Regions from separate parts of the Myxacorys chilensis genome, predicted to be linked through region 1. Evidence: predicted binding sites of a transcription regulator. Region 1 holds the regulator's gene; each other region holds the start of a gene.

Region 1 (7,610 bases):
TCAGTGTCATTTAGGGCTGTTGGGTTCTTCGCGATTCCTCGCAGCCGAGACAGGTTCTTCGGCTTCACCTCTAAACGGGTGTCTTCCTGTAGGGATGTGAGAACAGCCTGCACTAATTGCCAACGATCGCGGATGGATAGTTGCAGTACCTGTTTTTGTAGTTCTTGTAATGTCATCTGGAGCAGTGCCCAAACTAAGTACTTCTCAATTGTAAAATCTTGTAGCCTAGACAAATCTAAAGGGATAAAAATTATCGTTTACCGCCCGACTACCAAGCAACAATCTTGGATAATTTGATTGTTAAAGTTTTCATCAGTTAGGAATCGTAATTTATCGCAGATTTTGCAAACTTATTAGAGCATAGGGCTTGGGAGAATCCTAGTTCTTCGATGAAAAATATCAAAAAGAATATTGGATGGCCGGAGGAAAGCCACGAGCAAAGGGGCAGAAAACTTCCTCACGCAACGCTTTTAGCGTTCCGCCAAGCGTCAATGAGATCAAGACCAAGTCGCCTGCTGTGAAGAATGGAGCCAGTGCAAAAGCCGCCGTTGAATGACTCGAATGTAAGTCAGGGGGCGATCGCACGTTGGAGCAATGCGATCGCCCCCTGACTGCTGTAACTTATCCAAAGCGAAATCTACCTCTCTAATGCCAGTTATAGATCAGGGCTCCCTCTCTCCAGTCCGCTTTGCGCTAGAATCTGGTCAAAATGATTGACTATTCTCCCCAAAAAGCGTTCAATACGAGTCAATCTTTTGGTGAGGAAATCACAGAGATTTTCTAAAATTCTTAAAATACGGGCAGAAATGTATAAGGAGGCACAAAAACTGCGTTTGCAGTCAGTTTAAGTGTTCTAAAGTCATCAATTGTTTACAAAGGCTTCGCTTACAATGACTCGCCTCAATAGAACAATTTTCTATAGGGGTTTTAATAGAAAAGTTTGCTCACCGGTGAGCCTAATAGTTGCTAAGAGAACGTCTGAGTGACGATAAAGGGAAGAAATGATAGTGACCAAAGAGAGACCGCTTGCATCGTTATTTCGCCAAATCGGTGGAGGGGCATACCCCCCCGTTGTAGAAACATTTGAGCGTGGCAAAACTATTTTCTTTCCGGGTGATCCGGCGGAACGGGTTTACTTCTTGCAGAAAGGAGCCGTCAAGCTCTCGCGCGTGTACGAGGCAGGCGAGGAGATCACCGTGGCCCTGCTGAGAGAGAACAGCGTGTTTGGGGTGCTATCGCTAATTACAGGTCAACGCGCCGATCGTTTCTATCATGCCGTGGCATTTACTCCAGCAGAGTTGCTGTCGGTGCCCATCGAGCAGGTCGAGAAAGCCCTGAAAGACAACCCAGATCTCTCAATGATGCTGCTGAAAGGACTGTCATCTCGCATTCTACAAACCGAGATGATGATCGAAACGTTGGCGCACCGAGATATGGGATCGCGGTTGGTCAGCTTTTTGCTGATTCTCTGCCGCGATTTTGGCGTACCGTCCCAAGAAGGGATCACAATTGATCTCAAACTGTCGCATCAAGCGATCGCAGAAGCAATTGGCTCAACTCGCGTGACCGTCACCCGTCTATTAGGCGATTTGCGGCAAGATAACATGATCTCGATTCACAAGAAAAAGATTACCGTTCACAATCCGGTCACGTTAAGCCAGCAATTTACTTAGACTTTCTCTGCCCTCGCTCCAAATCACACATTTTCTTCGCAGCAGTGATATCCGTTCCGCAGGCATAATAGATGCGGAGTCCTGCTTGTCGAGTGAACTAAGCCGGAGCGTTTTGGAGCATCAATGTCCGACATAGGGCTAATTCTGATTTTGGCAGTTTTGATTTTGGGCGGGCTGATCGCAACCGTTGGCGATCGCATTGGCACCAAAGTTGGAAAGGCGCGTCTGAGCTTGTTTAATCTGCGGCCTAAGCGCACGGCAACTCTCGTGACGATTTTGACCGGAACGTTAATTTCCGCCTCGACATTTGGCATTTTGTTTGCGAGTAGCCGCCAGTTTCGCGATATGCTGCTCGATTTCAACGACTTGCAAAAGAAAGTCCGGGAGCAAAATCGAGCCTTACGGAAAAACTCAGATGATTTGCAAATTACTAATCAGCAGAAGAGTAAGGTCGAGGATGAACTTGAGCGCACCCGCGCCCAGCGGACACAAGCGGAAGGACAACTCAATCGAATTAATGAGTCTCTGAAGCAGTCCCTTGAAAAGCAGAGACAGACCAACGAGCAGCTCAGAACGGCTGAGGCGCAGCGGGATGTGATTCGCGGTCAACTCAATGCCGTATCTGCGCAGGCTGAAAGGCTGCGATCGGAGATTAATCAGTTGCAGAGCGAGCAGAAAACCCTAATTGCTCAGCGCGATGCCGTCAAAGCGCAAATTGCCGAGCGCGATAGTCAAATTGCGGAGCGGACGAGCACGATTCAGAGGCGCGATCGCGAAATCGCCGAGCGCGATCGCGTGATTGCCGAGCGCGAAATTCAACTTCGACAGTTGGCATCTCAGCAAGCGCTCTTAGCCGAAGCGGTGCAGCAGTCTGAGCAAGAAGCCCAACTGATTCGCGGCGGATATTTGGCGATTCTGCGGAGTCAGGTGCTGTCGGCGGGTGTGCTGCGGGTGGTTGATCCAGCCGCTGCCAAAGCCGCAGTCGATCGCTTGCTAAAAGAGGCAAATCGAGCGGCCTGGCAGTTGATCCAACCTGGTTCTACCGGGGAAGAGCAAATCGTTCTAATTAAGACCGCCGAGGTAGAGCGTCTGATTAAAAAGATTAATGATGGTCAAGACTACGTGGTGAGAATTGCGGCAGACGCTAACTATGTCCGGGGCGAACGGCGACCCGTTTCCGTCTTTGCCAGTGCTATTCCCAATCGGGTCGTGTTTTTAGCAGGGGATGTGGTGGCTGCAAAGTCGATTGAACCCTCAAAGCTGACGTCTGAGCAGTTCCAACAAAACATCGAACAACTGCTCGCCTTCTCCAATTTCCGCGCGAAACGGGCAGGCGTAATTAACGATAGCGTTCAGATTGAAAACCTAGAGTCGTTATCGGGCTTTATAGAGCAACTGCGCCAATTTCAGACTCCGGTAGAACTCCGGGCGGTGGCATCCGATGTAACGTACACAGTAGGACCGCTCAAAATAGGATTAGTGGTGATTCAAAACGGTCAAGTGGTACTGAAAACGTCGTAGTCATGGACAGTTGGAAAGCGATGGAGAAGGGACAGACGGTGCTGGATCAACCTGTAATTCTGGGGTTTGATCCGGGGCGGCAGAAGTGTGGGTTGGCGGTGATGGGCGTTGATCGGCGGTTGTATTATCACGAGGTCGTGACGGCAGAAAGTGCGATCGCCACGATCAAATCACTGCGTCAACGGTTTCCGATTTCGCTCTTGATTATGGGGGATCAAACCTCTTCAAAAGCGTGGAAGCAGAAATTAGGAGATGAATTGGGGGAACCGTTGCGGGTGGTCATGGTCGATGAGCGGCATAGTTCTCTGGAGGCGCGCGATCGCTACTGGCAGATGTATCCGCCGACGGGTCTAACACGGCTTGTCCCGGAAGGAATGCGGACGCCACCCCGCAGCATTGATGATATTGTGGCGATTCTATTAATTGAGCGCTATTTACAACGGTTGACGGACTAGCTCTGATCGTCAACTTCGAGTATTGAAATTTAAGCGATGAAATTCGAGTGATTGAATTTAGTCGCTCGATCTCACCTCGTCTATTGATAAATCCAAGGCTTCGGCAATTTGTTCGGGGGTTAATCCTAGCGATCGTAACCTCGGAACCGCCCCTAATCTTGCCTGTTCTGCTCGTTCTGCCCGTTGGTTTGCCTGTTCTGCCCGTTGACGTTCTTGCTGAAGCTGCTGCTCTAACTCCATTGGGCTTAAAAATCGCTGTCCGTTCGGGCGATAGACTTCTAGCTCTGTGCTGGGTTGCCACCCAAACCGAATGCCTAATCGAGGACTCGTCCAATCAGACATCTGCGCGATCGAAACTAGCTGATTGTTTTGGCGCTGCCATCCTTGCAACACACACTCATCGGGATCGTAAATGTAATATTCTTCCACGCCATATTGCTGATAGAAGCGGAACTTAAAGTCGAGCGCTGTTCTACCTTCGCGGGTTCTATTGCTATCTGAAAGCACTTCAAACACGACCTGAAACGGAATGTTATTTTCCTTCCACTGCATGTAAGAGCGCCGATCTCCTTTAGGTCTGCCAAAGACCACCATCACATCGGGTGCTTGTCTAGGCGCTGGCGGCGTTTTGACTTGCACCGGATACCAAAACATATCGGCGGCAATGAAGACATTTGGATCATCTGCAAAAATAATTTCTAAATTTTCTTTGAGGATGACAATCCAACGATACTGTACTGTGTTTTCCGCCATTGGTTCGCCATCGCCGCTTGGGTAAAGCAAGTCTTCATTGAGGTCAAGCGATGTCGTCATCTTAGGTTCCTCGTGGTTGAAGGATATTTGTATTATGGGCAATCCTTCGGAGCTTGGCGAAGCCAATCGTATTGATTACAAATTCATGATCACAGATTTGGGATCATAAATTTGCCCTGTCACAAGTCCGCCCGGATCGTAAACGAATAATCTCCGCCCGGTTCCAATTGATAGTCCTTTGCTTCTAAAAATCGCCCCAACGGTTCTTTAATTAAGGCCCGCCCTAGCGATGGATGAATAACCAACTGTCCGCAGCGAAACAGCCAGCGAAATTGCCATTCATACTGATTAGCGATCACTTCGCCCTCAATTTCGCCCTGTTGCCAGGACTGGCGGAAGATGCGGACATGAGCAGTCGTTTCGGGAAGACGCTTAGACACAATACTTAAATCTAGAAGTGCTTGAATTTAGGTTTTTATTCGACACTACGATTGTTGTAAAGACTCATTGCTTTTTCAACCCCCTGCTTGAGGCTGACTTCGATCGCGCTCACGGTTAAGTCTAAAACGTCTTCGATGATCGGTTTTTCAGATGGGGCAAAGGTGCCGAGGACATGAGAAACAGCGTTGTCACCTGGCGCAGATTTAGGGCTACCAATGCCGATTCGCAACCGGGGAAAGGTCTGCGTGCCGAGGTGAGCGATCGCGGATTTCATGCCGTTTTGCCCGCCTGCTGAACCAGACAATCGTAGCCGCAGTTTGCCAACGGGCAAATCCATGTCGTCGTAAACCACCATCACCGACTCGCTCGGCAATTTATACCAATCGATGACCGCGCGAATTGCCTGTCCCGAATTATTCATATAGGTGGTCGGCTGGAGTAGGCGAATTTTTCCCGTCGGACTCATGCCTTCGCCAAATAAGCCTTGGAACTTCTTATTGTCGGACAGGTTGATTTGCCAGACTTTCGCGAGTTTCGCGATCGCCATAAATCCGACGTTATGTCGGGTCTGCTCATATTTCGCTCCTGGGTTGCCCAGTCCTACAATGAGTTGCGGAATGACTAGCTTAGAGGGCGTATCGTCGCTCATACGTCAGGTCAAACTAGCCTTCTTTCTCGGTGGTATTGGTCACAGCCTCTTCAACCATCTCTTCAACCGTTGCGTCGGCCGGTGAAAGACTAGGTTTCTCAGGAGTTTCTAGAGTCGCCTTCATCGTTTGGGGAGTGGATTTCTCTAATTGATCTGCTTCTCGCTTAAATTCTGACTCAAATTCTTTAGACGCATCCTGAAAGCTGCGAATGGCTTTTCCCATGCTTTTGCCAATTTCTGGTAATTTTTTGGGTCCAAACACCAGCAGGGCGACGACCATGATTAGCACCATTTCTGGTAAGCCGATGCCAAAGACGTTCATGAGAGGAGGCTCCTAGAGAAGAAGGGATGAGGGATGAGGGGTGAGGGATGAAAAGTTGAGACAGATACTAAGACAGATACAAAGTTAAGCCAGATACATTGTAGTAGTTTCGGGATTTGAGTTGACGCACATGAGTAGATCCCATCTTTAGCAGCGCTTGTTTAGTCGCACTGGAGAAGTAGCCCACTTCAAACCTTCACCGTTGATGCTTAAAGAGCCGATGTTGATGTCAAACCTTGTCTACAGTAGCGTATGGCGAATTCAGTTTATGGCGATCCTGGACTTGGTGGAGTGACTCCTCGCATTGGCAATGGCTTCCAGTTCGAGAATCCTTCTAGGTGTGACCAGTATGCTTTGAGGGCAATGACGGTAAAGATGAGAGCCGCTAGACCTAAAATGAGCGCTCCAACGGTTCTGAGCGATCGCGTGGATTTCCAATGCAGCGTTGGAGCCGCAAAAATGCCTCCTAACCCTGTCAAAATGAACGCGACGCCTGTAACAAGAGGCGTTTGAGTTAGTCCTAAGTTGATGATGCGAATGCCAATTAGCGTTGCGGCTAAGCCCGCAAAAAATCCATAGGCGGCAAGCGTAATTAACTCCCAGCCAGCCGCTAACGCCCACGCTGTCCCTACAAACAGAATGCCAAACAGGACAGACGTTTCTCCAAAGGCGATGTTGTAGCTGCCCGGAACTGCCCAAGTAAAAACCATGTGCAAGCCCGTAACCAGCGCGATCGCACCGACCACGCCAAATCCGGGAACCCATCGTTTTTGAATAGGCTCATCTAGTCCTCGATACACATAAGCCGACAGAAGAGAAAGCCCGGCTGCCAAATTGATCAGCATCAATGTGATGTAGTCGATAAACATGGGTGATCTCGTAGAGAACGCTAGGACTTGATGAGTGATTTTAAGGCCCTCATCAATTAAATTAACTCCTGAGCGAATCTTATCAGCCGTTGGCATTTAATTTAAGCGCGAGAGTTCTGCGGTTTGCCAAGCAAGGTCTCCTGCGGCTCACTGCTGCCGTTTCGCGATCGCTTGACGACTTCCGCCGCTAACATCGGCTTATCCTGCGCAACGACTAGCTGAGAGCACTACTCTACTCTGGAGGAATTATCGTTCTACTTACATGCAGCATCAGTCTGTTCGCCGGACGTTGCTGATGATAAAACGACTTTTTGGAATGGCGGGTATTCGCGATAGGCTGATGCGCAGATCCTGTTCGGGCACGTCATACTGTATCGATTGAGTCAAGAACTTCACCGACGCTTTCATCAGTTCTATCGTGATCCATTCACCTGCACAGCGATGCCCCACTTGGTAATCGCCTCCCCCTTGGGGAATGAAATTAAAGGGGCTTCCATCCCAGTGGCGGAACCGTTCTGGCTGAAACTCATCCGGGTTCTCCCACAGCCGCGCATCGTGGTTCGTGCCATACAGGTCTAGAAACACTCTTGTCTTTTTAGGGAAGTGGTAGCCATTCCAGTCGAAGTCCTGTCGCACACGGGCAGCGATCAGCGGGAAGAAGGGATAGAACCGACGAACCTCTTGCACGAATCGCTCAACATCCTTGTCGTCGCCCTGCTGAAGTGTCTGCCGACAGTCTGGATGGTCGTGCAGCGCTAGTGCCGAGAAAATCACAAACTGCGCGATCGCAACGGTAGGTCGCAGCAGATTAATCAGTTCTATGGCGGCTGTCCGTTTATCTAGCAGTTCTTCGTTGAGGTCTCTGTGCCACGCGATCGCGTGAACCGGGCTCCCTTCAGCGACTTCTAGCGTGTGGCTACGCACGTT
Region 2 (7,610 bases), on a different contig from region 1:
CCTGCTTGTGCAATATTCCCACCGATTGCTGTAGTTGTGTAACCAAATCTGTGAGATTCACGACGCTTTCCATTCTGCAATTGATAATACCGGGCGCGGTTCGGCATGGGGAGGGTAGTGATTGAGATCTGCTTCCATCAAATGATGGGGCAATCCGCAAATCGTTATTTCTTCCAAAGAGTCCCAGTGCAGGCGTTGAAAAAAGCGGACGTTCTGAAGTTGCACAGTGGCTAAAAATCGTTGGCATCCCCAGGTGTTCGCCGTTGTCACCGCTTTGTAGATTAAGCCTTTACCAATTCGACCCGCTCGCCGAAAATCAGGATGAACGCCAAGTCTGCCGCCATACCAGAGTTGGGGTTCTGGTTCATAAATCCGAACGATACCTAACACCGTTGGATCAGAGGTCGCAGGTAGCGCAATGATCGGGTAAGCAATGTTATCCAGTTCATCGATATCGCTGTCTTGAAATACCCCTTGTTCTTCGACAAAAATGGAGCGACGCAGCGCAAAATAAGCCGCTATTTCGTCAGTCGCGATCGCGAGTTTAAATTGATAGGACATGGTAAGGACAAGTTAATGAGCAATCTCAAGATCCGAGCGATAAAGGTCATAGGCTTGGCCATATTCCATCACTCGGGCCACATCAGAAATCAACGATTCGTCATAGCCTGCCCGACGGAGTAGGTGAAAGCCCATCTCCATTCCAGAGGCAATGCCGCCTGCTGTGATGACGCGGCCTGTATCGACGACGCGCGATCGACTGATTTTGCAGGCAGGCGCAATTTCAGCCAAGCGATCGATGGGCACTTTACCTGCACCCGAAGCTTCCAGGCGATCGGGTTCTTTGCGATTGGTGGCCACTAATCCGTCTAGCAATCCCATCGCGCCATAAATCCAAGATCCGGTACAGACACTGGTGATGAGGCAATCAGCGGGTAGGCTCTCAATAAACGTGTGGAGGCGTTTGTTGTGCATCTCTTGACGTGTGCCAAACCCGCCTGGAATGAGAAAGGCATTCATGTAGGGCGCATCGGCAAAGCTGTAGTTGGGTAGAACCGTAAATCCGGCTTGCGTTTGCACAGGGCGCATAGCATCCGCAATCAGAAAGGCTTCTAGTTCAGGATCAAATCGACGGGCAACCGAAAAGACGCCATAGGGTGCAGCGTAATCGACGATTTCTGCATCTTTGAAGACGTAAATACCAAGGCGAAAACCAGGAGTAGTAACCATAGGACGTTAAGCAAGACGTTAGAATTCAAAACTTAAGATTCATATTCTGAAAGAGCAGAGCACGCTCCACATTTTGCACAGCCTGCTTTGATCGATTTAGACGACATTCCGTGTCGATCGAGCATTCTGCCCACCTGTTGATACAACGCTTGCATAAACGCGCTCTTAGGTGGCGGCTGATGAGCGAGAGGCGTGCCGCTAATGGGCACGAAGGGAACCACAAACGGATAAACTCCCATTGCAATCAAGCGATCGCACGCCGCCAACAAGGTATCGAGATCATCTCCTAATCCAGCTAGCAAATACGTACTGACCTGACCCCAGCCGAAGACTCGAACCGCTGCCTCAAACGCCTCAAAGTAATAGGCAACCGGAACCGTTGCTTTACCTGGCATGATCCGCGATCGCACCTCTGGATCGACCGCTTCTAAGTGCATTCCTAAGCTATCAACGCCTGCATTCTGAAGCCGCTCAAACCAGACAAACTCATCTGGAGGCTCACATTGCGCTTGGATGGGCAAATTGACACGAGCTTTGATGGCTTTGGCGCAGTCAGTTAGATAAGCAGCACCGCGATCGCGCGTGTTGGGGGTTCCAGTTGTCATGACCATGTGCTTCACACCATCCAACTTCACCGCCGCTTCTGCCACTTCTGCAAGCTGATCGGGAGTTTTGCGGGCAATTGTGCGATCGGCGTCTAAGGATTGCCCGATCGCGCAGAACTGACACGATGTAGCCGTGTCGTTATACCGCATACAAGTTTGCAAGACGGTGGTCGCTAAAACATCGCGGCTATGCAACAGCGCAATTTTCCAGTAAGGAATGCCATCTGCTGTGGCGAGGCGGTAAAAGTTGGGCTGAGTCGGAAAATCGATAGACGAGATTGTTTCTCCATTCAACTCTAAAATGGTCTGCTCTGTTGCAGCATCAAATCGGGCTGTGTAAGGAGAGTCCGCCGCTACGCTAGTGAAGATAGGAACCATCACTGTTGTATTGTCGATCGTAATCGCTTTATGATCAGACGGACCTGCTCCGCCTTTGCGTCCAGATGCTCCCGTCTCATGTTCAATTAACTTTAATCCATGAGATTGAATATCTGTAATCAGGTGTTGTTTATTCATGAATTTGAGCCATTAGCATGAGTTTAGCTAGATCATTTCTAAGAGCGATTTACTTTTGCAGAATAGATATTAATAAAGTTCTAAATGATGGTAATCGTGAAAGCATCACGATTGATTTAGAATTGCCATAGATGGAAAATCATTTAGGTCTATTGGTTTATCTACTGTTTCTATACTCAGATTCGTTACTGTTCTAGATTCCGTATTCATCTGCAATTGCAAAAGATCCGGGCGAGCGTAGTGACCAACCGAATCCATCATGCGTTTACGCTTTGTGATTAAAGAAAAGTCGAGATCTGCGATCGCAATCCCTTCTCCTTCGGTAATCGGTGAACACAGATGATTGCCTTCAGGACTGACGATCGTTGTATGACACCCTCCGGTCAGTACTCGTTGCAGGTTCTCGTCGGTGGTAATCTGTTCGATTTGCTCTGGTGCTAACCAGCCTGTGGAATTCACGACAAAACAGCCTGACTCCAAGGCATGATGGCGAATGGTCACTTCTAACTGATCGGCAAAGATTTGCCCGACCATTGATCCCGGAAACTGAGAGCAATGAATCTGCTCATGCTGTGCCATGAGCGCAAATCGAGCGAGCGGATTGTAATGCTCCCAGCACGCCAGCGCACCCAGCCTTCCCACTGCTGTATCTACAACCGTGAGACCAGACCCGTCTCCCTGTCCCCACACCATACGTTCGTGGTAGGTCGGCGTAATTTTGCGTCGTTTTAGCACTAACGAACCGTCTGCATCGAAAATCAGTTGGGTGTTGTAGAGCGATCCGCGATCGCGCTCATTCACACCCAAAACGACAACAATACTATGCGATCGCGCTGCCCTACTTACTGCATCAGTCACAGGACTCGGCACTTCTACCGCCTCTTTGTACAGCCGCAAATGCTCTTTGCCCATGAACACCGGAGGCTGAATAAATGAAAAGTAGGGATAGTAGGGAACAAAGGTTTCTGGAAAGACGATTAGCTGTGCGCCTTGTTGGGCCGCCGATGCGATCGCAGTTAGTACTTTTTCGATTGTGCCGTCCCGACTAAATAAGACAGGACTAATTTGAACAGCGGCGGCACGAATGGTGCGTGAGTAATCCACGATGTCCTCCGGTTTCGGTTAGAGCATTGCCGCGAAGCGCAGGGCGCAACTCCACTAAGAACTGCAACTACGCGGACAGCTATTGGAATCTTGGTGGCAGTGGATGCGATCGCGGATGTAGCAGATTAGTTCTGAATACGGCTTGGTCATCTGCTACATCTGTTAAAAAGCACATCTGTTAAAAAGCCGTTGCCAATGCGCCAGTCCTACCGCTCTTACAGCGTCCAAGTATCGAGAATAAATGCGCCATCCTTGCGGTGCATCAACACCAAGTCCAACACATCTAAGGGACTAATCGGACGAATTCCTGGAATCAGCGACGGTTCGCCGTGTCCGTACAGGGCTTGAAGCGCAAAGCGACACGCATAAACATTGCCGCCTTCTGAGATGAACTTACTAATTTGATTTGCAAAGTTTTGATGCCCCGGAAAGGCTTCGTCACCGAGCTTTGGAAATCCGCGTTGTACTCCTAGCGTCACACCCGGACCGTACAACAGCATTGACGTTTCAAATCCTTTACGCAGCAATCGCAATGATTGCAACATGTTCACTAACCCGATCGATCCTTCAAATGCAACAGTGTGAAACGTGACCAATGCTTTTTCACCCGGTTCGGCTTTGACATCAGGAAAAACTTTCTCTTCGTAATCAACAAAGAAGTCTCCAGTCTGATGGGCGGGCGCTGTTACTTCAGGCATGATTTTCTCCTGATTGAGTTGTGCTGCCAGCGTAAGTGCTGACCAAAGGAAGGGTTTGTGTCTTTCATTACAAAAGTTGCAGGTCTAATCATAGAAACAGGGAGTGCGATCGCGCCAGCTTCAAACCCTCCCTCACGCGGTTAGACCCCTATCGAAATCGACAGGGTATCGACCACTATGATCCGAGCAAAAACTCATTCACAACGCTCCAAGCGTTAGAAGGAGAGACTTTCTTTCTCGCAACAATGTAATCTGCGAGATAACTCGCATCGCGAGCGATGCCTGAAAATCTTCCTGATCCCCAGGTGTAGAGCCACGGTAATCCCAAAAAGTACAGTCCTCGCACGCTGGTCACGCCTCGCTCATGCCCTGGATAGCCTTTGCCATCAAAAACCGGAATATCGATCCACTTAAAGTCAGAGCGATAGCCAGTGCACCAAATGACAGCACCAATCGTAGTGTAATCGAGTTCCAGAGTCTCTTCTGGTTGCCAGACGGGGCAATAGGGAGGCTCTACAGGGGCTTCAATTTGATGCTTCTCAATGAATTGATCAATGGTCTTCTTAATGCTTTCAGAAACGGCGTCCGCTTGATCTAAGTTTTGCTGGAGGTCATTGCGAAATTCGAGTGTGCCACTCTGTTCATCTTTGACGTGAACATCTTTAATGCGACCATACAGTTTCATGCCTTCTAGGGCGAACTGTCGCAAGTCAATTTCTCGCCCACCATCGCGACCTGTTACATAATGATTTGCTTTGGTTCTGACATTCTCTTTTTGGGGATGATCATCAACGGATAGATCGTAATATCCCATCTGATCAAGCCAATCGACGACATCTTTACCCCGGTAACGGCGAGGCGATCGCGGTGCGCCTCCAACACACAAATGAACTTGTTTCCCTGCTAAATGCAAATCTTCTGCAATTTGACATCCCGATTGTCCGGTTCCCACAACTAATACATCTTGAGCGGGTAACAACTCTGGAGTTTTGTATTCCGACGAATGTAACTGCATCACGGTTTTAGGCAGCCGTTCTGCAAGTCTTGGAATGTTGGGCAGATGATAACTGCCTGCCGCAATGACGACCTGATCAGCCGTGTAGTCTCCGATCGATGTTGCGACTTCAAATACATCTTCATTTCTGCTTTTGCAGACTTTCAACACTTCAACTTTTTCTTCGACTGGCGGATCAAACGATGCAGCATAGTTTTCGATATAGGTGACAATTTCATCTTTTTTCATAAATCCGTGCGGGTCTTTCCCTGGATAGGCATAGCCTGGTAACTGACATTGCCAATTTGGAGTGACAAGACAAAACGAATCCCAGCGTTTTGACCGCCATGCATACCCGATTCGATTCTTCTCGAAAATGATGTGCTGGATGCCTCTTTCTTTTAAGCAGTAGCTGATCGATAGCCCCGCTTGACCGCCACCGACAATGATGACCGGATAATGTTTTGCCATTCGCTATCTCGCTTTGTTGTGCAGAGTATGGTGTAAGCGTATGTGTTAGATCAAACTGATTTTTGTGTTGATTACTACGAAAACTTTAAGTCTAACGATAAGACTAGGAGGAGTCTGTTTGAGGAATATGGGAACGAGCCTGAGTTATGGGCGGTGATGCAAGAGTAACTGCAATGTTATCGATGGCGTACTTCAACCATTTTTGGCATTCTGATTGACTCAAATTGCCAAGCCAAGCAATTTCATCTAGATTTCATCTTTGGTAAGTACAATCTTCAGGTAGAACTCAAGCAAGGTTTGACATAACTTTGTCTTAGTCTTACACCTTTTTCAAGCCTGTAATTCCATCTGGAAGTTATAGGCTTTTTTTACGACAAATGGCGCATTTGCTGAAGTGGAAGGCGAACTGTAAAGGTGCTGCCTTTGCCCAATTGACTTTGAACTTGAAGACTGCCGTGGTGAGCTTTGACAATCGCTCGCGCGATCGCTAACCCCAGCCCTGCGCCCCCAGTTTTACGGGAGCGATCGCGATTCACTCGGTAAAACCGATCAAAAATGCGAGCCTGATCACTCGGCGCAATCCCAACACCGATATCCCGAATCTGAATTAGCGCACTGTAATCTTCTTTCAGCAATTGCACCGTAACTAATCCTTTAGGCATGGAATACTGAATTGCGTTGATCATCAAATTTGTAAATAATTGGTAAAGCTGCTCTTCATCACCAACCACGTAAAGTAGCGACTGAGATTTGAATTCTATTACTAATGAAACTTGAGCCGTAACTGCCAACGCTGATAATTCTTCGGCTAGATCGTTAAGCAATTCATTTAGGCAACAAGTTTGCTGCTTCATCGGCAACACTTTAAGATCCATTCGCGATAGCATCATTAAGTCGTGGACAAGCTGAGAAAGCCTTTGATTTTGACGTTCAATGGTTTGTAAAGTCGTCCGAGCTTCGGGTAGGGTTAAATCTTCTACCTCCAAGGTAGATTCAACCGTCGCTTGAACGGCGGCAAGGGGAGTTCTAAGTTCGTGCGCTGCATCTGCTGTAAATTGCTGGACTTGTTGATAAGAATTATAGATGGGCTGCATTGCGAGTCCGGCTAACCACCAACTTGCGCCTCCAACTAATAGCATCGCGATCGGTAATCCGAGTAGCAAAAACACCTTAAGCGACTCTAAATGATTGTCATAATCGGAGAGTGATCGTCCCACTTGCAGATAGCCCCACGGTTGTCCAGTTGCTGTTTTAAGCAACAATGAGAATTGATGATAGCGTTGCCCTTGTGAATCGCTGACTGTTTGCCAAGTCTCGCCTTGGGGCGCAATAGTTGTTTGTGGTGGTGTATTCACAGTTGCTAACAGCCGCGACGCCAAATCGACAAACTGCACATAGTAAGAGTCCTGTTTACCGACACCTAATACATGAATATGCGAGGTTTGAACCGGGGTTTGACAAGGCACATTGCCCATGCAAAGTCCGGGTAGAATTTGCTTTACTCTCGAATCAAGTTGTCCTGGCTGCTGTAGCACAGGCTCAAGGCTGTCGTGCAGAGTGCCAGCCAGAGTTTGGATTTCGCTATCGATCGCGCTGAAATGACTCTGCGCTAAATGCGAGTAGACCGCTACTCCAAAAACGCTCAAAATCAATCCCATCACACCTGCGTACCAAGCAGCGAGCTTCAGACGCGTCCGGTTAAACAGTCGGTTCTGACGCATAATTTTCAGGTAGCAATATTCAAACGATAACCTAGTCCGTAAACTGTCTCAATCGCGTTATTGATTCCTTGCTCAGAAAGTTTACGACGCAGTAATCGAATGTGAGCAGCGACGACGTTACTTGCAGAGTCTGAGTTGACAGTCCAAAGTTGATTGCGAATTTGCTCAGTACTGACGATCTGATTGGCGTGCTTCATCAAATATTCCAGTAACTGAAATTCCTTTGCGGTTAGCAGAATTTTAATGGCTGACTCCTGCGATCGCAGACTAG
Region 3 (7,610 bases), on a different contig from region 1:
TCCGTCGGACGGCAGCTTCAATTTCCAGAATGATTGAGGGTTGAATGCCTTCAGTTGGTTCGTCAAGAACCAGTAAGCGAGGACGACCCATCAGGGCACGGGCGATCGCAAGCTGCTGCTGCTGTCCACCACTCAAATCACCACCCATACGAGACAGCATCGTTTTCAGCACCGGAAAAAGCTCGAATATTTCTTCTGGAATCTCCTGCTTTTTCGGGCGCTCTAGCAACGCTTCTAGGCCTAAAATCAAATTCTCTTTAATGGTGAGCCGAGGAATCACTTCCCGGCCTTGAGGGACATAGCCAATGCCTAATCTTGCCCGTTGGTCGGTTGTTCTGGCAATAATCGAGTGTCCGTCTAGCTTCAGGTTGCCGCTCCGGGGTTTGAGGATGCCCATGAGCGTCTTTAACATTGTGGTTTTGCCAACTCCATTGCGACCAATTAGACAGACCATTTTGCCCGGAAAAACGGTCATATTCACATCACGGAGAATGTGGCTTTCTCCGTAATACACGTTGAGATCGTTGACTTCCAGCATTGGTAAGTCTGTATCTGGTTTCGTTGGCTCTAGCGTTGCATTAGCGTAACTCATGGTGTTGTAGTAGAGCGTTGTAATAGAGAGAATTATGAAGTTAGATAATCAAGCCGCAGCGTGATCGTCCTCTTGCTTACCGAGATACACTTCAATGACTCGCGGATCGTTCTGGACTTCATCCATTGAGCCTTCGCACAGAACTGTTCCTTGATGTAGAACCGTAACTTTCCGAGCAATCTGGCGCACAAATTCCATATCGTGTTCAATCACAATAATGGAATGGCTCTCGGCTAAGGCAAGCAGTAGATTACCGACGTTCTCGGTTTCCTCATCGGTTAGTCCGGCAACGGGTTCATCGACCAATAAAAGATCCGGTGACTGTGCGACCAACATGCCGATTTCTAAGCGCTGCTTTTCCCCATGAGAGAGCAATGCCGCTTTAAGGTCGGCTTTTGTCTCTAAGCCGATTGTCTCAATCAAGCCTGCTACCGTCCGCCGTTCTGCGCTAGACGGCTTACCAAACAAAGCATTCCAGACGTTCTTATAACGGTTGCAAGACAGTTCTAAATTTTCTCGCGGTGTCAGATTCAGATAGATCCGTGGCGTTTGGAACTTTCGTCCCACGCCTAACCGAGCGATTTGATACTCGACGTTGCCCTTGATTGATTTTCCCTTAAACGTCACCTGTCCGGTTGTGGGCTTTGTTTTTCCTGTAATCACATCTAGGAACGTTGTTTTGCCTGCGCCGTTGGGTCCAATAATCACCCGTAGCTCGCCTGTGTCTAAACTGAAGTTAAGGTTATTGAGTGCCCGAAAGCCATCAAAATTAACGGTCAGATTCTCGATTTGTAAGATTTTTTCGCTCATACTGCACGTCTGGGTCTTCTTCTAAACTGGGATAGGTTTGGAGCGGACGCCGCTTGTTGATCTGCGATCGCACGAGCCGGACGCCATCCTCTCGCAGCCAGCCAAGGATGCCGCCGGGTAACACCGTCACAACGATCAGAAACAGTCCGCCTTGGAAAAAGTACCAAATTTGCGCATACTGCTCGCTCAAAATACTTTTGGCGAAATTCACAATCAGTGTGCCAAGAATGGCACCCACGATCGTGGCGCGTCCGCCGACTGCCACCCAAATTACCATCTCGATCGAGAAGGCAATATTCATCGCTTGCGGTGTAATAATGCCCGACTGCACCGTGTAGAGTGCGCCCGCAATTCCGGCAAGTCCCGCAGAAATGGCAAACACCAACACCTTAAACATCGTGGGATCGTAGCCTGAAAACCGCATTCGGGCTTCATCGTCTCGCACAGCCACAAGTAGCCGTCCGGAGCGTCCACTTGTGAGCCAGCGGCTGAGCGCATAGCCGCCCACAAGCAGCAAAATGGTCAGTGTATAGAGAAATGCTTGAATGGGGGGCGAACTGACGGTCTGCCCAAAAATGGTAGCGGTATCCGTTTTCAGACCGTTGGTTCCGTTGATCAATTTTTGTTGACCATTAAAGAAGTTGAAGAATACGATCAGCGCTGCCTGAGTCAGAATCGAGAAATAAACGCCCCGGATTCGGTTTCGGAACACGAGATAGCCGAGAATCGCGGCCACGATCGTCGGAATGAAGACGATCGCAAATAGGGTAAATGGCAACGAATAGAATGGTTGCCACAACCACGGAAGCTCCGTCACGCCGTAGGGCGAGAAGAAATCGGGTAATTGACCATCGGGAAGCTGCAACAGCAGAAACATCGCCAAGCTGTAGCCGCCGAGGGCAAAGAAAACGCCGTGACCTAAACTCAGAATTCCGGTGAATCCCCAAATCAGGTCAATGCCCAGTGCTGCGATCGCCAGGGCTAAATATCTCCCCAGCAGATTCACGCGAAATCCTTGACCCGAACCGACTAAAATCGGTGGAATCACGAACAGCAGCAGCAGCGCGATCGCGGCGACGATGCCTGCTTCGAGCAAAAGCCTCTGTCGAGCTTTGGGTTTAGATTGTATTAGTGCATCCACTAGCTTTATTTCCAACTGAAGGGAGCCTGCCTCTAAGCTTCTATGAGCTAGGATCATCAAACTGTAGCGAGTGACGCAAACCGTTAGTCACCTTAGTGCCGTTCTAAAGAATTACCGTCAGTTTAAGCATCCACTGTTCGTCCTTTCTGCGGGAACAGCCCACCAGGACGAAACTGTAGAAACGCAATAATCAACGCGAACACCAATACCTTCGCCATGCTAATGGTTGAAAAGAAGGCAAACGTATCTGATAACGGTTTAATCGGGGCAGTCAGATCAACCAGCGTATTCGAGCCGATCAGATAGTTAGCGGTGCCGATCGCAAGGGCAGCAATAATGCTACCCGCCAGCTTACCGACACCCCCAACCACCACCACCATGAAGGTATCGACGATGTAGTTTTGTCCTGTATTCGGTCCAACTGATCCGAGCAAACTCACCGCACAGCCTGCCAGCCCTGCTAATCCTGAACCCAAGGCAAACGTTAGCGCATCGACTTTCTTAGTGGGAATGCCAAGACATGCACTCATGGTTCGATTCTGCGTCACAGAGCGAATTCGTAAACCCCACGACGTGTTATTCAAAAACCAATACACTCCGACGACACAAGCGATCGTCAGCACAATAATAAAAATTCGGGCATAGGAGAACTGCGTTCCGGCGATGGGAAATCCCCCTCTTAACCATTTCGGCGCAGTTACGTCCACATTGCGAGCGTCAAACCACAGTTTTGTAAAAGCAGGTTTGTAGAGTGTGCCGAGAACATTGCCCGTCGCGATCGCGGCAGCCGCCGATAATGGAATCATGATCGTTAGAAACCAACCGCGTGCCCGTTCAAAATCAGTACGACGGGCGACGATCCACATCGCTCCAAAGAACAGCAGGCAAAATAGAGCCACGATTGTCACGAGTTGCCAACTGACGCTGCGGACAAGCTGCTGCAAAATCAAGCTGACGCCCCAAGTTGCCAGCAAGGTTTCGAGCGGTCGCCCATAGAGATAGCGAATGACGCCTCGCTCTAAAACCAACCCAAAGATCGCCGTTACGATGAACGCGGCGATCAGCGCAATAAAAATGTAGATCCCAAACAGAGGTGTTCCTTTCAGTGCATTCTGCACCATGTAAGTGGTATATGCACCCAACATCATCAACTCACCGTGTGCCATATTGATCACACCCATGAGTCCGAATACGATCGCAAGACCCAACGCGGCAAGTAACAGCACTGATCCGAGGCTGATGCCGCTAAAAATTCCGTCTAGTAGTCCTGATAGCATGAGGCTTTCCTAAAGATGGGTAAGGGACGCTGAAAGGCGTCCCTTCTTCTTACGTCGTCTTGTACTTGCCGCCTTTGGCTGGATCAGACCAGTCGCACGCAAATCCTTTCGTATCGGCTACAAACTGATTCCACGGCACGGGCTTCACTGCTTCCTTGGTCTCGTAGACAATCTTAAACAGCGAGTCCTCACCTACTTCGCCAATGCGAACGAACTTAGACAAGTGATGGTTTGGATTCATCGTGATCCTGCCTTCTGGCGCATCAAAGGTCTGACCGTAGGCGGCGGTTTTCACCTTTTCTAAATCCTCATACGTTCCCGCCTTCTCAACCGATTGCTTCCACAGATACACCATGATGTAAGCAGCTTCCATTGGATCGTTAACCACGCGATCGCTGCCATACTTCGCCTTGAATGCATCTACAAACTTGGTACTAGCAGGCGAATTGACAGTTTGAAAATAGTTCCATGCGGCGTAGTGCCCTTGGAGATAATCCACCCCGATCGCTTTGACTTCTTCTTCGGCAATACTGACCGACATCGACGGATATTTATCAGGGTTCAAACCAGACGCTTGCAGTTCTTTAAAGAACGCAACGTTGCTATCGCCGTTCAAGCTGTTGTAGATCACGCCGCCATTCGGCAACGCCTGCTTGATCTTTTGAATTACCGATTTGACTTCTGTGCTGCCGAGCGGAATGTAGTCTTCGCCAACCGTATTGCCGCCTTTTGCCGCTAACTGCGCTTTGATAATGGTGTTGGCGGTGCGAGGGAAGACATAATCTGAGCCGACTAGGAAGAATTCTTTGCCTTTGTTCTCTAGCAGCCAATCGACTGAAGGCTCGATCTGTTGGTTTGGCGCTGCACCCGTGTAGAAGACATTTTTCGAGCATTCTTGCCCTTCATACTGCACCGGATACCACAGCAGGCTGTTTTTTGACTCAAACACAGGCAAGACGGCTTTGCGGCTTGCCGATGTCCAGCAGCCAAACACCGTTGCCACTTTGTCTTGATCGATCAGTTTCTTCGCCTTCTCTGCGAAGGTAGGCCAATCGGAGTTGCCGTCTTCGATAATCGCTTCGATTTGCTTACCGAGGACGCCACCCGCTTTGTTGATTTCTTCGATCGCTAGGTTCTCGGCATCCACGACGCTCTTTTCGCTAATCGCCATCGTGCCGCTCAGCGAGTGTAAAATTCCCACCTTAACGGTATTGCCCGCCGCTGATGTGGAGGCAGCAGTCGAAGCAGCAGGCGACGCTCCAGGACTAGCCGTTGTGGAAGGATTGCTCCCGCAGGCTTTAAGAAGAATGCTCCCAGCGGCAGTGGAGCCTAGAATCATAAATTCACGCCGACCGAACGATTTTGCCATATCTAGTGTTGCTCTCCACGGGAATAGTGCGTTTAACTCAATCTGGCTCTTCAAGCTATCTGTTCGTCATTAAGGCTGAGCGGTTCTTTCGGGAGGGTGCGCCGTGCTCGATCGCAAATAAAGCAATCTGAGACAGAGAACATTTGCTTTGCAGGCGAATTTCGCTTCAGCTTGGCAAATCAGACTCGCGTTCTAGTCCTCTTCAGACGTGTTTTAATCAATAGCTAAAAGTAGACTCAGTGATAACTCTGAGATATTAGGGCTTCGCTTCGCCGCGAAAATGTATTGAAAACTACAAACCGCTGTTTAGCCACTGCTCCGTGGTTCTAAAATCAGTCCTGAGTGGGTTTCTAAGAAACGAATTATTGTATTAAGCCCGTCCCCAGTTTTGAGGTTTGTAAAGACAAACGGTTTACTGCCTCGCATTTTTCGAGCATCGCGATCCATCACGGCTAGATCTGCTCCAACATAAGGTGCAAGATCGATCTTATTAATCACGAGCAAATCTGATTTTGTGATCCCCGGTCCACCTTTGCGAGGAATCTTGTCGCCTCCCGCGACATCGATCACATAAATATTGAGATCGACAAGTTCTGGGCTAAAGGTTGCAGCTAAGTTATCCCCTCCGCTTTCAACCAGGATTAAGTTGAGAGTTCGAAATCGCCCTTCGAGGTCATCGATCGCCGCTAAATTCATCGAAGCGTCTTCTCGGATCGCCGTGTGCGGACAGCCGCCCGTCTCAACACCAATGATGCGATCGCGCTCTAATGCCTGCGATCGCACGAGATACTGTGCGTCTTCTTGGGTGTAAATATCGTTTGTGACGACCGCAATGCTGTAGCGCGATCGCATCGCTTTGCACAACGCATCCACTAAAGCTGTTTTTCCCGACCCAACCGGGCCTGCGACTCCGACTCGAAACGCATTCATACCCTGCCCCAACTAAAAAAATTCGTAATTCACCATTGAGACCTTACCTCAATTCTGAATTACGAATCGTGAATCACAAACTAGTTTGAGGATTCGGGCTAAGTTTAGTATTCGGGCACAGAAGGATCAACATCGCGACTCCAAGCCGTAATGCCGCCCGTTACATTCGTGCCTTCAATTCCGGCTTCTTTAAGAATTGCCAACGCTTTCGCCGATCGCCCGCCCATTTTGCAGTGAGCAATTAACTTATGACCGTTGAGCAATTCTTTGACTTTTTCAACGCCTGATCCGTTCTCAATGTCGGGGAGTGGAACCAAGACAGAACCTGGAATTTTGGCAATCTCGACTTCGTTCGGATTGCGGACATCGAGCAGCACATATTCATTGCCGATCGCGCCACTATCAATCAGCTGTTTCAACTCAGTTGCAGACATTTCTTGCACGTTTTTACGCTCCTGTTCTTCAGCCGCTTTCGCTTGAGGAATGCCACAGAACTCCTCATAATCGATCAACTTTTCGATGACCGGACGCTCTGGATTTGGACGCAACTTTAGCTCTCGGAATTTCATCTCCAGCGCATTGTAGAGCAACAGTCTTCCGCTGAGAGTGTTTCCAGCTCCCAAAATAATTTTAATCGCCTCAGTCGCTTGAATCGTGCCGATAATGCCGCACAGCACACCCAAAACGCCCCCTTCTGCACAAGAAGGAACCAGTCCGGGTGGCGGGGGTTCTGGGTACAAATCGCGATAGTTGGGTCCACCCTCGTAGTTGAAGACCGTTGCCTGTCCTTCAAATCGGAAGATAGAACCGTATACGTTGGGTTTACCCAGCATGACACAGGCATCGTTGACTAGATATCGAGTGGGAAAGTTATCCGTTCCATCAATCACAATATCGTAGGGTTCAGCAATCTCTAAAGCGTTGTCAGATCTGAAACTCGTTTCGTAGAGATCGACTTGACAGTGAGGATTAATTTCTAGAATTCGATTCTTAGCAGACTCGATCTTAGGTTTACCCACCCAAGACGTTCCGTGAATGATTTGCCGTTGCAGATTAGAGCTATCGACAATATCAAAATCGACAATTCCGAGTCGCCCGATTCCCGCTGCTGCTAAATAGACCAACAGTGGAGAACCGAGTCCTCCGGTTCCGACACACAAAATACTGGCAGCTTTGAGCCGTTTTTGACCCTCAACGCCAACTTCCGGCAAAATCAAATGGCGTGAATAGCGCGCAATATCGTCTTGAGTTAACTGGATATCATCCAGATTGGGATTTAGCATGGTGCGTTTGCTGAGATGAACAGAGTGCTAGGGACTGTCTTGGAGAATCAACACGTCCTCTTCGTGAAAAACCTGTTGATCCTTGAGGCTCCAGCTACGGACATCGCCTGCTTTGCCTTGGGGTACAGAGACGATCAGATATGAATACTGCTGCCAAGCAGCTGCGCGATCGTACTCCGAGGGTTCAGCCGGACAATCAGGATGAGAG
Region 4 (7,610 bases), on a different contig from region 1:
TCCATCCCGACATCAGGACTCAGAACCGGGGATGCAGAGCTTTTAGATGTGCTAGGACGCTTTGGCATTGGAGGACAAAAAGAAACAGTCCTTAATGATTCTATCGCTTCCCTCGCGATCGTAGTTATTGCGTACTAAAGTCGTTAGGAGGTGTGTAGTAAATTGCTGAAGAAGCTTTAAAGTCACATCCAAAATTGCGCTCATGACTTAAAGCAAATTAGACTCAACGCACCTTCAGAAGAACTGCAACACTAGCGATTCTTCATAGCGCGCTCCATGTCACGTTTATCCTGGCGCTTTCGCATATCGTCCCGCTTATCATGCAGTTTTTTACCGCGCACCAGCGCTAGGTCGATCTTGACCCAACCTCGTTTGAGATACATCTTGAGCGGAACGAGGGTCAGTCCTTGTTGCTCAACTTTTCCAATCAGCTTGCGAATTTCTTGACGATGCAATAGCAGTTTCCGAGTCCGAGTCGGATCGTGGTTAAAAAATAGACTCGAGCTTTGATGAGGCGAAATGTGGACGTTATGAAGCAAAACTTCGCCATTGCGAACGAGAGCAAAGCCGTCTCTAAGGTTTACCTTACCTGCTCGAATCGACTTTACCTCAGTCCCAAGTAGCTCAATTCCCGCCTCGTAAGTTTCTAAAATTTCGTACTGAAACCTGGCTTGGCGGTTGTCGCTAACAATTTTGAACCCTTCTGTTTTCGTATCGCTCATCACTCTAGTTTAGCGAAAAACTTGTTTCTAAAAAAATTGCCTCCAAGATTTTACTGGAGGCGTTACTTAAGGAGACGGAGCAAATACAATACAAAAGTACTATAGATAGTCTTGTTTTGTCAATGACGATCGCTAACTCAATTTTAAGACGAACGCATTGGCAACAAATCAGCAGATGAAGTCTCAACGGCGTCTATCCATCCGCAAGCGAATCCTCTTCTGAAGGGATCTGCCATCTTTTGCTAAGGAGGAGCTTTTGCGTAAGCCCTGTTTTTTCGCAAAACCTTCACCAAGTCAATCTTTGTTGTCGATTTCTAGTGTCTGAAAGAATGGTCTAGAGCAATCCCCAGAATTTTGTAAATATTTCAGTTAGGCTTTACCCTAAAAGCACCAGTGATACTAAATTGTATTCCTCAATACAGAATTTGCATGCCTAGTGCTGAAATCTTAATGAGTATCAAACCACTCTAAAATTCTGTGCGCAAGTTTATTCTTGGTGATCTTAGACCTTGCTATTGCTCAATCATCTTCACCTTCTAGACGAGATTTTCAGTCTATGAGTTGATTGTTTTGGGAAGCTCAAAGTCTCCTGTTTTCGACCTGATTCTCTTCAGTAACTATGGTTTGACCTGAAAGATTCAAGCCGCTCTGCGGTTCCTAAAACAGTCATTTTGTGGAGCTTTTGTTTCTCCAAAGCCTCTTTTCAGAGAGAACTTCTGAATTTACTCAAGAGTGCATCCAGAATCACCGATCTTCCAGCGCGCGTTGCAAGGAAAACTTTATGCTGTCTAGAACCATTTTGAAAAAGAGAACAAGGAAACCTCAAAGAGTTTCTCTCAATCGGAATCCCGTCGTGCGATCGCTCAAATTCATCGCGACGCAGCTGTCTCCTACTTGGCGAAGCTGCATTCTACTCACCAGTGCGATCTTTCTGCTGTGGAACTGTGCCGCTATTGCTCAACAGCCAGCAACGCTAGAAAGCGTATCGCAAACGGCATCTGACCTGCGGGTCGGTTTAGATACCGTGTGGGTAATGATTGCAGGCTTCTTAGTGTTCTTCATGAACGCAGGATTTTGCATGTTAGAAGCAGGATTTTGCCGCGAGAAGAACGCAGTGAACATTCTGTCAAAAAACTTAGTTGTCTTTGCCTTATCTACAATTGCCTTCTGGGCGCTCGGCTTTGGGCTGATGTTCAGTGATGGCAATGACTTCATTGGTTCTAGCGGATTCTTCTTAACTGGGGCAGACAATAGTCCTGCTACAGCAGACGCTTACCAAGGTGTCTTCTCAGCATTAAATTGGACAGGAATTCCTCTGGGCGCGAAGTTCTTCTTCCAACTCGTTTTCGCTGGAACAGCGGCCACGATTGTATCGGGTGCTGTAGCTGAACGCATTAAGTTCGTTGACTTTCTAATCTTTAGCTTGCTATTGGTAGGAATTGCTTACCCGATTACCGGACATTGGGTCTGGGGGGGCGGATGGCTTGCTGACGCTGGGTTTTACGATTTTGCAGGTTCGACAGTGGTTCACGCGGTCGGCGGTTGGGCTGCCTTGATGGGAGCCGCTTTTCTAGGCCCAAGAATTGGCAAATATGCTTCAGATGGGCGATCAAATGCAATCCCCGGTCACAACATGGCAATTGCAACCTTGGGAGCCTTGATCCTTTGGTTAGGCTGGTTTGGCTTTAACCCAGGTTCTGCAATGGGCGTGGGCAACGGTTCTTTGATTGCACATATTGCCTTAACGACCAATACGGCAGGTGCATTTGGAGCGATCGCAGCGACTATCACGGCGTGGATTGTATTGGGTAAACCTGATTTGTCAATGATCGTGAATGGATTGTTAGCAGGATTGGTCGCGGTTACTGCGCCCTGTGCGTTCATTAGCGTGCCTTCTGCAGCAATCATTGGTGCGATCGGTGGCATTTTAGTGGTCTTCGCGGTCGGTTTCTTTGATTCGATTAAAATTGACGATCCGGTTGGTGCAATTTCAGTTCACCTGGTCAATGGCATTTGGGGTACGTTGGCACTCGGCTTGTTTAGTCAAGGCGATGCATTCGGAGCGACTCCTGCTCCTGCGGCAGGTCTGTTCTTTGGCGGTGGCATCGGTCAGCTCTGGATTCAGTTGATTGGCACGTTGTCAGTTGGAGGGCTTACGGTTCTACTTTCCAGCATTTTCTGGATTGCGCTGAAGTCAACCTTGGGTATCCGAGTGACGGCTGAGGAAGAAATGGTTGGACTCGATATTTCGGAACACGGCATGGAAGGCTATGCCGGTTTCGCGAAAGAGACTTCCTTTGGAAGCGCTACACATCAGGACTTTCCAAGTGATGTGGTAGGAAAGACGTATCAATAGAGCGACGAGTTTTTTGGCTCGGTACTCCTAAATTTCATTACTTCTAAATCAAAGAGTGGTTCTAAATGTCTAGAACCGCTCTTTGATTGCTTTAAACCTACGGCTGAGTGAACATCCAATTCGCTTGCCTTAAATAATGAATAATGTTTCACCCAAGCCATTTGAAACCGAAAGTAATATTTTAATATTCTGCTTCTGCCGAGCAGTAGATACTTTGCTATGCCCTGAGATAGATCTACCCTTTCTAAGCTGACAAAGTGATCGCAATCAAAATGTATTTTTCTATACAGAATCTTCCCACTCAAAATTGGTGAAATCCAATGATACGAATCAGGTGGCTGATTATATCAAACTCATAGTTTTGGCGTTGAAGGTCGAAAGTCAGTGTTGAAAAAACTTCTAACGATAGGGCTAGTGGCATTAATGCTGCTATCGATTCCTCTTACGGGTAGTGTCCTTGCTGAACCTGCAACGGCTGAATCTGCTCAAACAGCGGCAACCACCGCAACGGTGCAGGCAGACACAGCCTTTATGCTAATCTGTGCGGCTTTGGTCTTGCTGATGACTCCTGGACTCGCGTTTTTCTACGGCGGGTTTGTGCGATCGCGCAACGTCCTCAACACCATGATGATGACCTTCATTCTCATGGGCATTGTTGGCGTCTCCTGGATTCTGTGGGGCTACAGCCTGTCCTTTGCGCCAGGTCTACCTTTTATTGGTGGCTTGCAGTGGCTGTTTCTAAATGGAGTTGGTCTAGAAACAACCGATTATCTGAACGGTTCCGCGCCGGATGCAGTAGTATCTTATGCCGCTACGATTCCGCACGAAACATTCATGATGTATCAAGGAATGTTTGCCATTATTACGCCAGCGCTCATTTCTGGTGCGATCGTAGAGCGCATTAGCTTTAAGGCTTATTTTTGGTTTATTGTTCTGTGGTCAACCCTTCTATATCCTATTTTTGCTCATATGGTATGGGCGAAAGGTGGATTTCTCGGCTTGTATGGTGGACTAGGAGCGCTAGATTTTGCAGGCGGTACAGTCGTTCACATTAGTTCTGGGGTTTCGGCTCTGGTTGCGGCTCGGGTAATTGGTCCGCGTAAGACGTTCCCAAATCAACCTGCTGCGCCTCACAACGTGCCTTATATCTTGATCGGTGCGGGTCTTTTGTGGTTTGGCTGGTTTGGCTTTAACGCTGGTAGTGCCCTCGCGTCTGGATCACTGGCTACAGTAGCATTCGTGGCAACCAATAGCGCTGCGGCAGCAGCGGCACTTGTGTGGGTCATTTTGGAATGGGTGTTGCGCGGCAAGCCGACTGCTGTTGGCATTGCGACAGGTGCCGTCGCAGGTTTAGTAGGGGTTACACCAGCAGCTGGGTTTGTTACCCCCGTAGCTGCGCTGCTAATTGGTGCAATTACATCAACCGCTTGCTTCTTCGCCGTCAGCCTCAAAGCCAAGTTGCAGTTTGACGACTCTCTAGATACCTTTCCGGTTCACGGTGTGGGCGGAACAGTCGGCGCATTGCTAACTGGTCTTTTTGCAACAAAAGCGGTGAACTCAGCAGGCGGCGATGGGTTGTTCTATGGCAATCCGGGTCAGCTAGTTACGCAAATCATTGCAATCCTGATTGCCTACGCGATCGCAGGCATTGGAACCTTTGTGATTTTGAAAGTTTTAGATGCCACGATTGGCTTACGAGTCAATTCCGAAGCCGAACTGCAAGGGGTGGATGTTAATGAGCATGGCGAAGAAGGATATGGAGAAGAAATGGGTGCATTCAGTATGACCCGCGTTGAGTAATTCAATTATTTCTGTCTAGAACAGTGATTTCTGTCTGAAACGATAAATGAAGTAAGGCTCCAAAGCATCTAACTTTGGAGCCTTGTGTTTCAGGAGATTGAGGTGGAATAGAGTTAGCGACGGTTCGCTTGTTTTTCCTTATCTTGACGACGGCGATCGCGCCAGTCTGCCAGGGTCAAGTAGATCACTCCGCCTGTAACGACGACTAAAAGACCAAATGCGACCAAAACCAGAATGCTAAAGAGGTTGCTAGCTTCCATTGAGCAAGGTTCTTTTGAATAAATTGATTTAGAGTCCGGAGCCAGAGGCTAGGCTGCGGACTAAGAGCAGCAACTAGAATCCGTTACGACCCCAGACAACCATCGAGATAGAGAATGTAAACACCGCCAACAGCGCAATCCAACCGAGCGACAAAATATCCATAGTTATACTGTCCAACCAAACGTTACAGAAGAATGCTAAATCTAATGATAAATCAAAGATGAAGCACTAAGATCTTGGATGCACTACTGAGACGTGAGATTAGACAAGATTGAAGACATGATGTGGGAAGAACGGGTTGAATCGATCAAAGCAGGCGGCGTTTCGCTAGGAGCGGTAGCGGCCATTTTTCCGCTGACTCTCCTGATTAATCAAGTAGCTGTCCTTCAGGGCTTGGCAGAGCCAGTTGCGCCTAGAGGAGGACTTTCCGTACTAGGCATGAGCGATTTACAAGGGTGGGTGAGCTTTGCGATCGCGCTCTTTACAGGCTTCTTGTTTGGGATCACCTATCGCTACGTGATTCGTCAAGACCCGAACCTACACTTACGCTCAGGAGCGGTTTTGGCATTTGGACTCGTGCGCGGGCTGGCTCAAATCGATGTGGGATTGACGACCCAGGGTAGCCTTTTTCCGTTTGTGATTTTGGCGGGAGAAAGCATTGTTTTGTTTGCGATCGCGCGGCTTGTTCTAGATTGGGCAATGGTGCAGAAATGGGTGAAACCATTTCCGTAAGGGTGAATGTTTACGCTCATTAAACTTTGCGGTAGTTTAGGCAGTCTTTCATGCAAATCCTTTATCGTTGAAGAACGCTGAATCTCAGTACGGAAACCAGACCTGTTTTTAGTCGCAAAAGCCGCCCCTACACTCTGGGTAATCTTTGGTTAGATAGAAACAGATTCACGATTTCACTCAGGAGAATCCTGTGAACCAGAACAACCTTCAAGCCCTGCAACTTGGCTTAAATGGCGTCGGACGCCTGATCACTCTAATTGGTGTTGTGTGGCTACTTGCTGCCCTAGGGTTAGGCTGGTTGATTAAGTCATTTTTTGTATTGTTGGCGTTGCTGCTCCTCGCTCCGGTTGTGGCAGTGATTGGGTTACGCTGGTGGTTGCGGAAGAATCTTGTGCAGGCAGCTTGCCCGGTCTGCGATTTTGAGTTGACTGGTTTGAACCATGCGGAGGTTCAATGTCCCAACTGTGGTGAACCGCTTCAGGCTGAACATGGTAAGTTCAAGCGGTTGACGCCCGTTGGCACGATTGATGTTGATGCGGTAGAAGTTTCGGCTCAAGTCTTGGAAGATTAGGCGATTGGCTCGAGCTTACTGCACGTCAGCGTTTTCTCGATCGCGTTTCTGAACGGCGAGCGTATTGCGTTCCCAAAACACATTATTGGTGAAGCCCTGAATTGCTTGATCAGAGTCGGCTAATTCTAGTCGGCGCTCAGTTAGCAAGCAATATTCTTCGTTCAAATCAATTCCTAAATACTGCCTGCCCAGCTTTTTTGCAACGACAGAAGACGTTCCACTGCCGACAAAGGGATCGAACACAAAATCGCCAGGGTTAGAGCTTGCAAGAATCAGTTTAGCGAGCAGCTTTTCACTTTTTTGGGTGGGATGTTCCGTATTTTCTGCCATTGACCAGAACGGAATTGTGATATCTGTCCAGAAGTTTGATGGGTGGGTATCGCGAAAATTTCCGCCCTTTGTTGTTTCCCAATCTTTGGGAGTGCCATCTTGAGTCCGGTAAGGCGCTTTTACCTGACGACGCAGCTTGACGGCTTCTAAATTGAAGGTGTAATGGTTAGAAGCGGTACAAAACCAGATATCCTCACTAGAGTTTTTCCAATTTGCTTTTGCACCACGTCCTTTCTCTCGCTCCCAAGTGATGCGATTTTGTACCACGAAGTGGCGGGTTGCGACCATGAATATAGAGGCAGATGACAACCAATCGCCGCAGATGTAGATAGAGGCGGTTGGCTTAAGCAGCGGCTTGAGGGCGACTATGAGTTGATCGAGCCATGCGGTGTAGTCTTCCACTGCCCGTCTAGCAAACTTTAGTCCATTAAAGTCTTTCGTTAGGTTATAGGGCGGATCAAGAATCAGCAGATCAACGCTGCTTGAGGGTAGATGCTGAACGATGTCGAGGCAATTGCCCTGGATCGTTCCGATCGCCAAAGCGGGCAGCGTCGGTTCGAGCGTGAGAAGGCGCGATCGCAGCCGCTGTCGGTCGGCGTCAGTCAAGGTCAAGCTCCGATTTCGCGACGATCGCGGTTTGCTAGGAATGGCAGGCAAATTGGTTTCTAACCCTCACTTTTTCTAATCGTTTCTAATATTTTGTAGCCACCTTCGATACAGCTTCAGCAATTTTTCTCGCTGAGCCGCAAAAAAGTTCTAGACTTTACTCAATTCTGCGGAAACCAAATTCATCTTGATTAACTAGAGTAATAATATGTCGCACTTCTTCCAGGCGCGG

The links. Region 1 encodes NtcA, which controls nitrogen genes in cyanobacteria. Its sites were predicted from a motif close to TTTGTANNNNNNNNTACAAA; they were not measured.
Region 2: a site for NtcA is predicted at 5,680-5,699, ahead of AC5JLB_RS04900 (MSMEG_0569 family flavin-dependent oxidoreductase). Genes of this name have one in related genera too.
Region 3: a site for NtcA is predicted at 5,469-5,488, ahead of urtA (urea ABC transporter substrate-binding protein). Genes of this name have one in related genera too.
Region 4: a site for NtcA is predicted at 3,350-3,369, ahead of AC5JLB_RS02245 (ammonium transporter). Genes of this name have one in related genera too.

What each region holds. Positions count from the first base shown of each region.
Region 1 is NZ_JCACKG010000149.1:79,365-86,974, reverse strand. Features, by position in the region: gene AC5JLB_RS11150 (hypothetical protein) at 1-176, opposite strand, end outside; gene AC5JLB_RS11145 (hypothetical protein) at 498-629, opposite strand; gene ntcA (global nitrogen regulator NtcA) at 1,002-1,673, shown strand; gene AC5JLB_RS11135 (DUF3084 domain-containing protein) at 1,797-3,194, shown strand; gene AC5JLB_RS11130 (pre-16S rRNA-processing nuclease YqgF) at 3,197-3,649, shown strand; gene AC5JLB_RS11125 (Uma2 family endonuclease) at 3,707-4,462, opposite strand; gene AC5JLB_RS11120 (DUF3146 family protein) at 4,582-4,842, opposite strand; gene pth (aminoacyl-tRNA hydrolase) at 4,878-5,492, opposite strand; gene AC5JLB_RS11110 (TatA/E family twin arginine-targeting protein translocase) at 5,506-5,814, opposite strand; gene AC5JLB_RS11105 (DUF981 family protein) at 6,081-6,683, opposite strand; gene cypC (CYP152 family fatty-acid peroxygenase CypC) at 6,954-7,610, opposite strand, start outside.
Region 2 is NZ_JCACKG010000080.1:3,738-11,347, reverse strand. Features, by position in the region: gene AC5JLB_RS04930 (sll0787 family AIR synthase-like protein) at 1-61, opposite strand, end outside; gene AC5JLB_RS04925 (MSMEG_0567/Sll0786 family nitrogen starvation N-acetyltransferase) at 58-561, opposite strand; gene AC5JLB_RS04920 (DJ-1/PfpI family protein) at 574-1,230, opposite strand; gene AC5JLB_RS04915 (MSMEG_0568 family radical SAM protein) at 1,263-2,351, opposite strand; gene AC5JLB_RS04910 (Nit6803 family nitrilase) at 2,457-3,455, opposite strand; gene AC5JLB_RS04905 (MSMEG_0572/Sll0783 family nitrogen starvation response protein) at 3,671-4,153, opposite strand; gene AC5JLB_RS04900 (MSMEG_0569 family flavin-dependent oxidoreductase) at 4,329-5,618, opposite strand; gene rppB (two-component system sensor histidine kinase RppB) at 5,987-7,339, opposite strand; gene rppA (two-component system response regulator RppA) at 7,345-7,610, opposite strand, start outside.
Region 3 is NZ_JCACKG010000155.1:5,110-12,719, forward strand. Features, by position in the region: gene urtE (urea ABC transporter ATP-binding subunit UrtE) at 1-592, opposite strand, end outside; gene urtD (urea ABC transporter ATP-binding protein UrtD) at 641-1,402, opposite strand; gene urtC (urea ABC transporter permease subunit UrtC) at 1,362-2,543, opposite strand; gene urtB (urea ABC transporter permease subunit UrtB) at 2,666-3,820, opposite strand; gene urtA (urea ABC transporter substrate-binding protein) at 3,870-5,189, opposite strand; gene ureG (urease accessory protein UreG) at 5,496-6,119, opposite strand; gene moeB (molybdopterin-synthase adenylyltransferase MoeB) at 6,224-7,402, opposite strand; gene AC5JLB_RS11655 (M67 family metallopeptidase) at 7,430-7,610, opposite strand, start outside.
Region 4 is NZ_JCACKG010000044.1:8,244-15,853, forward strand. Features, by position in the region: gene uvrA (excinuclease ABC subunit UvrA) at 1-68, opposite strand, end outside; gene smpB (SsrA-binding protein SmpB) at 252-722, opposite strand; gene AC5JLB_RS02240 (ammonium transporter) at 1,504-3,078, shown strand; gene AC5JLB_RS02245 (ammonium transporter) at 3,463-4,878, shown strand; gene AC5JLB_RS02250 (hypothetical protein) at 4,992-5,138, opposite strand; gene petN (cytochrome b6-f complex subunit PetN) at 5,212-5,301, opposite strand; gene AC5JLB_RS02260 (hypothetical protein) at 5,395-5,871, shown strand; gene AC5JLB_RS02265 (hypothetical protein) at 6,062-6,442, shown strand; gene AC5JLB_RS02270 (DNA-methyltransferase) at 6,458-7,378, opposite strand.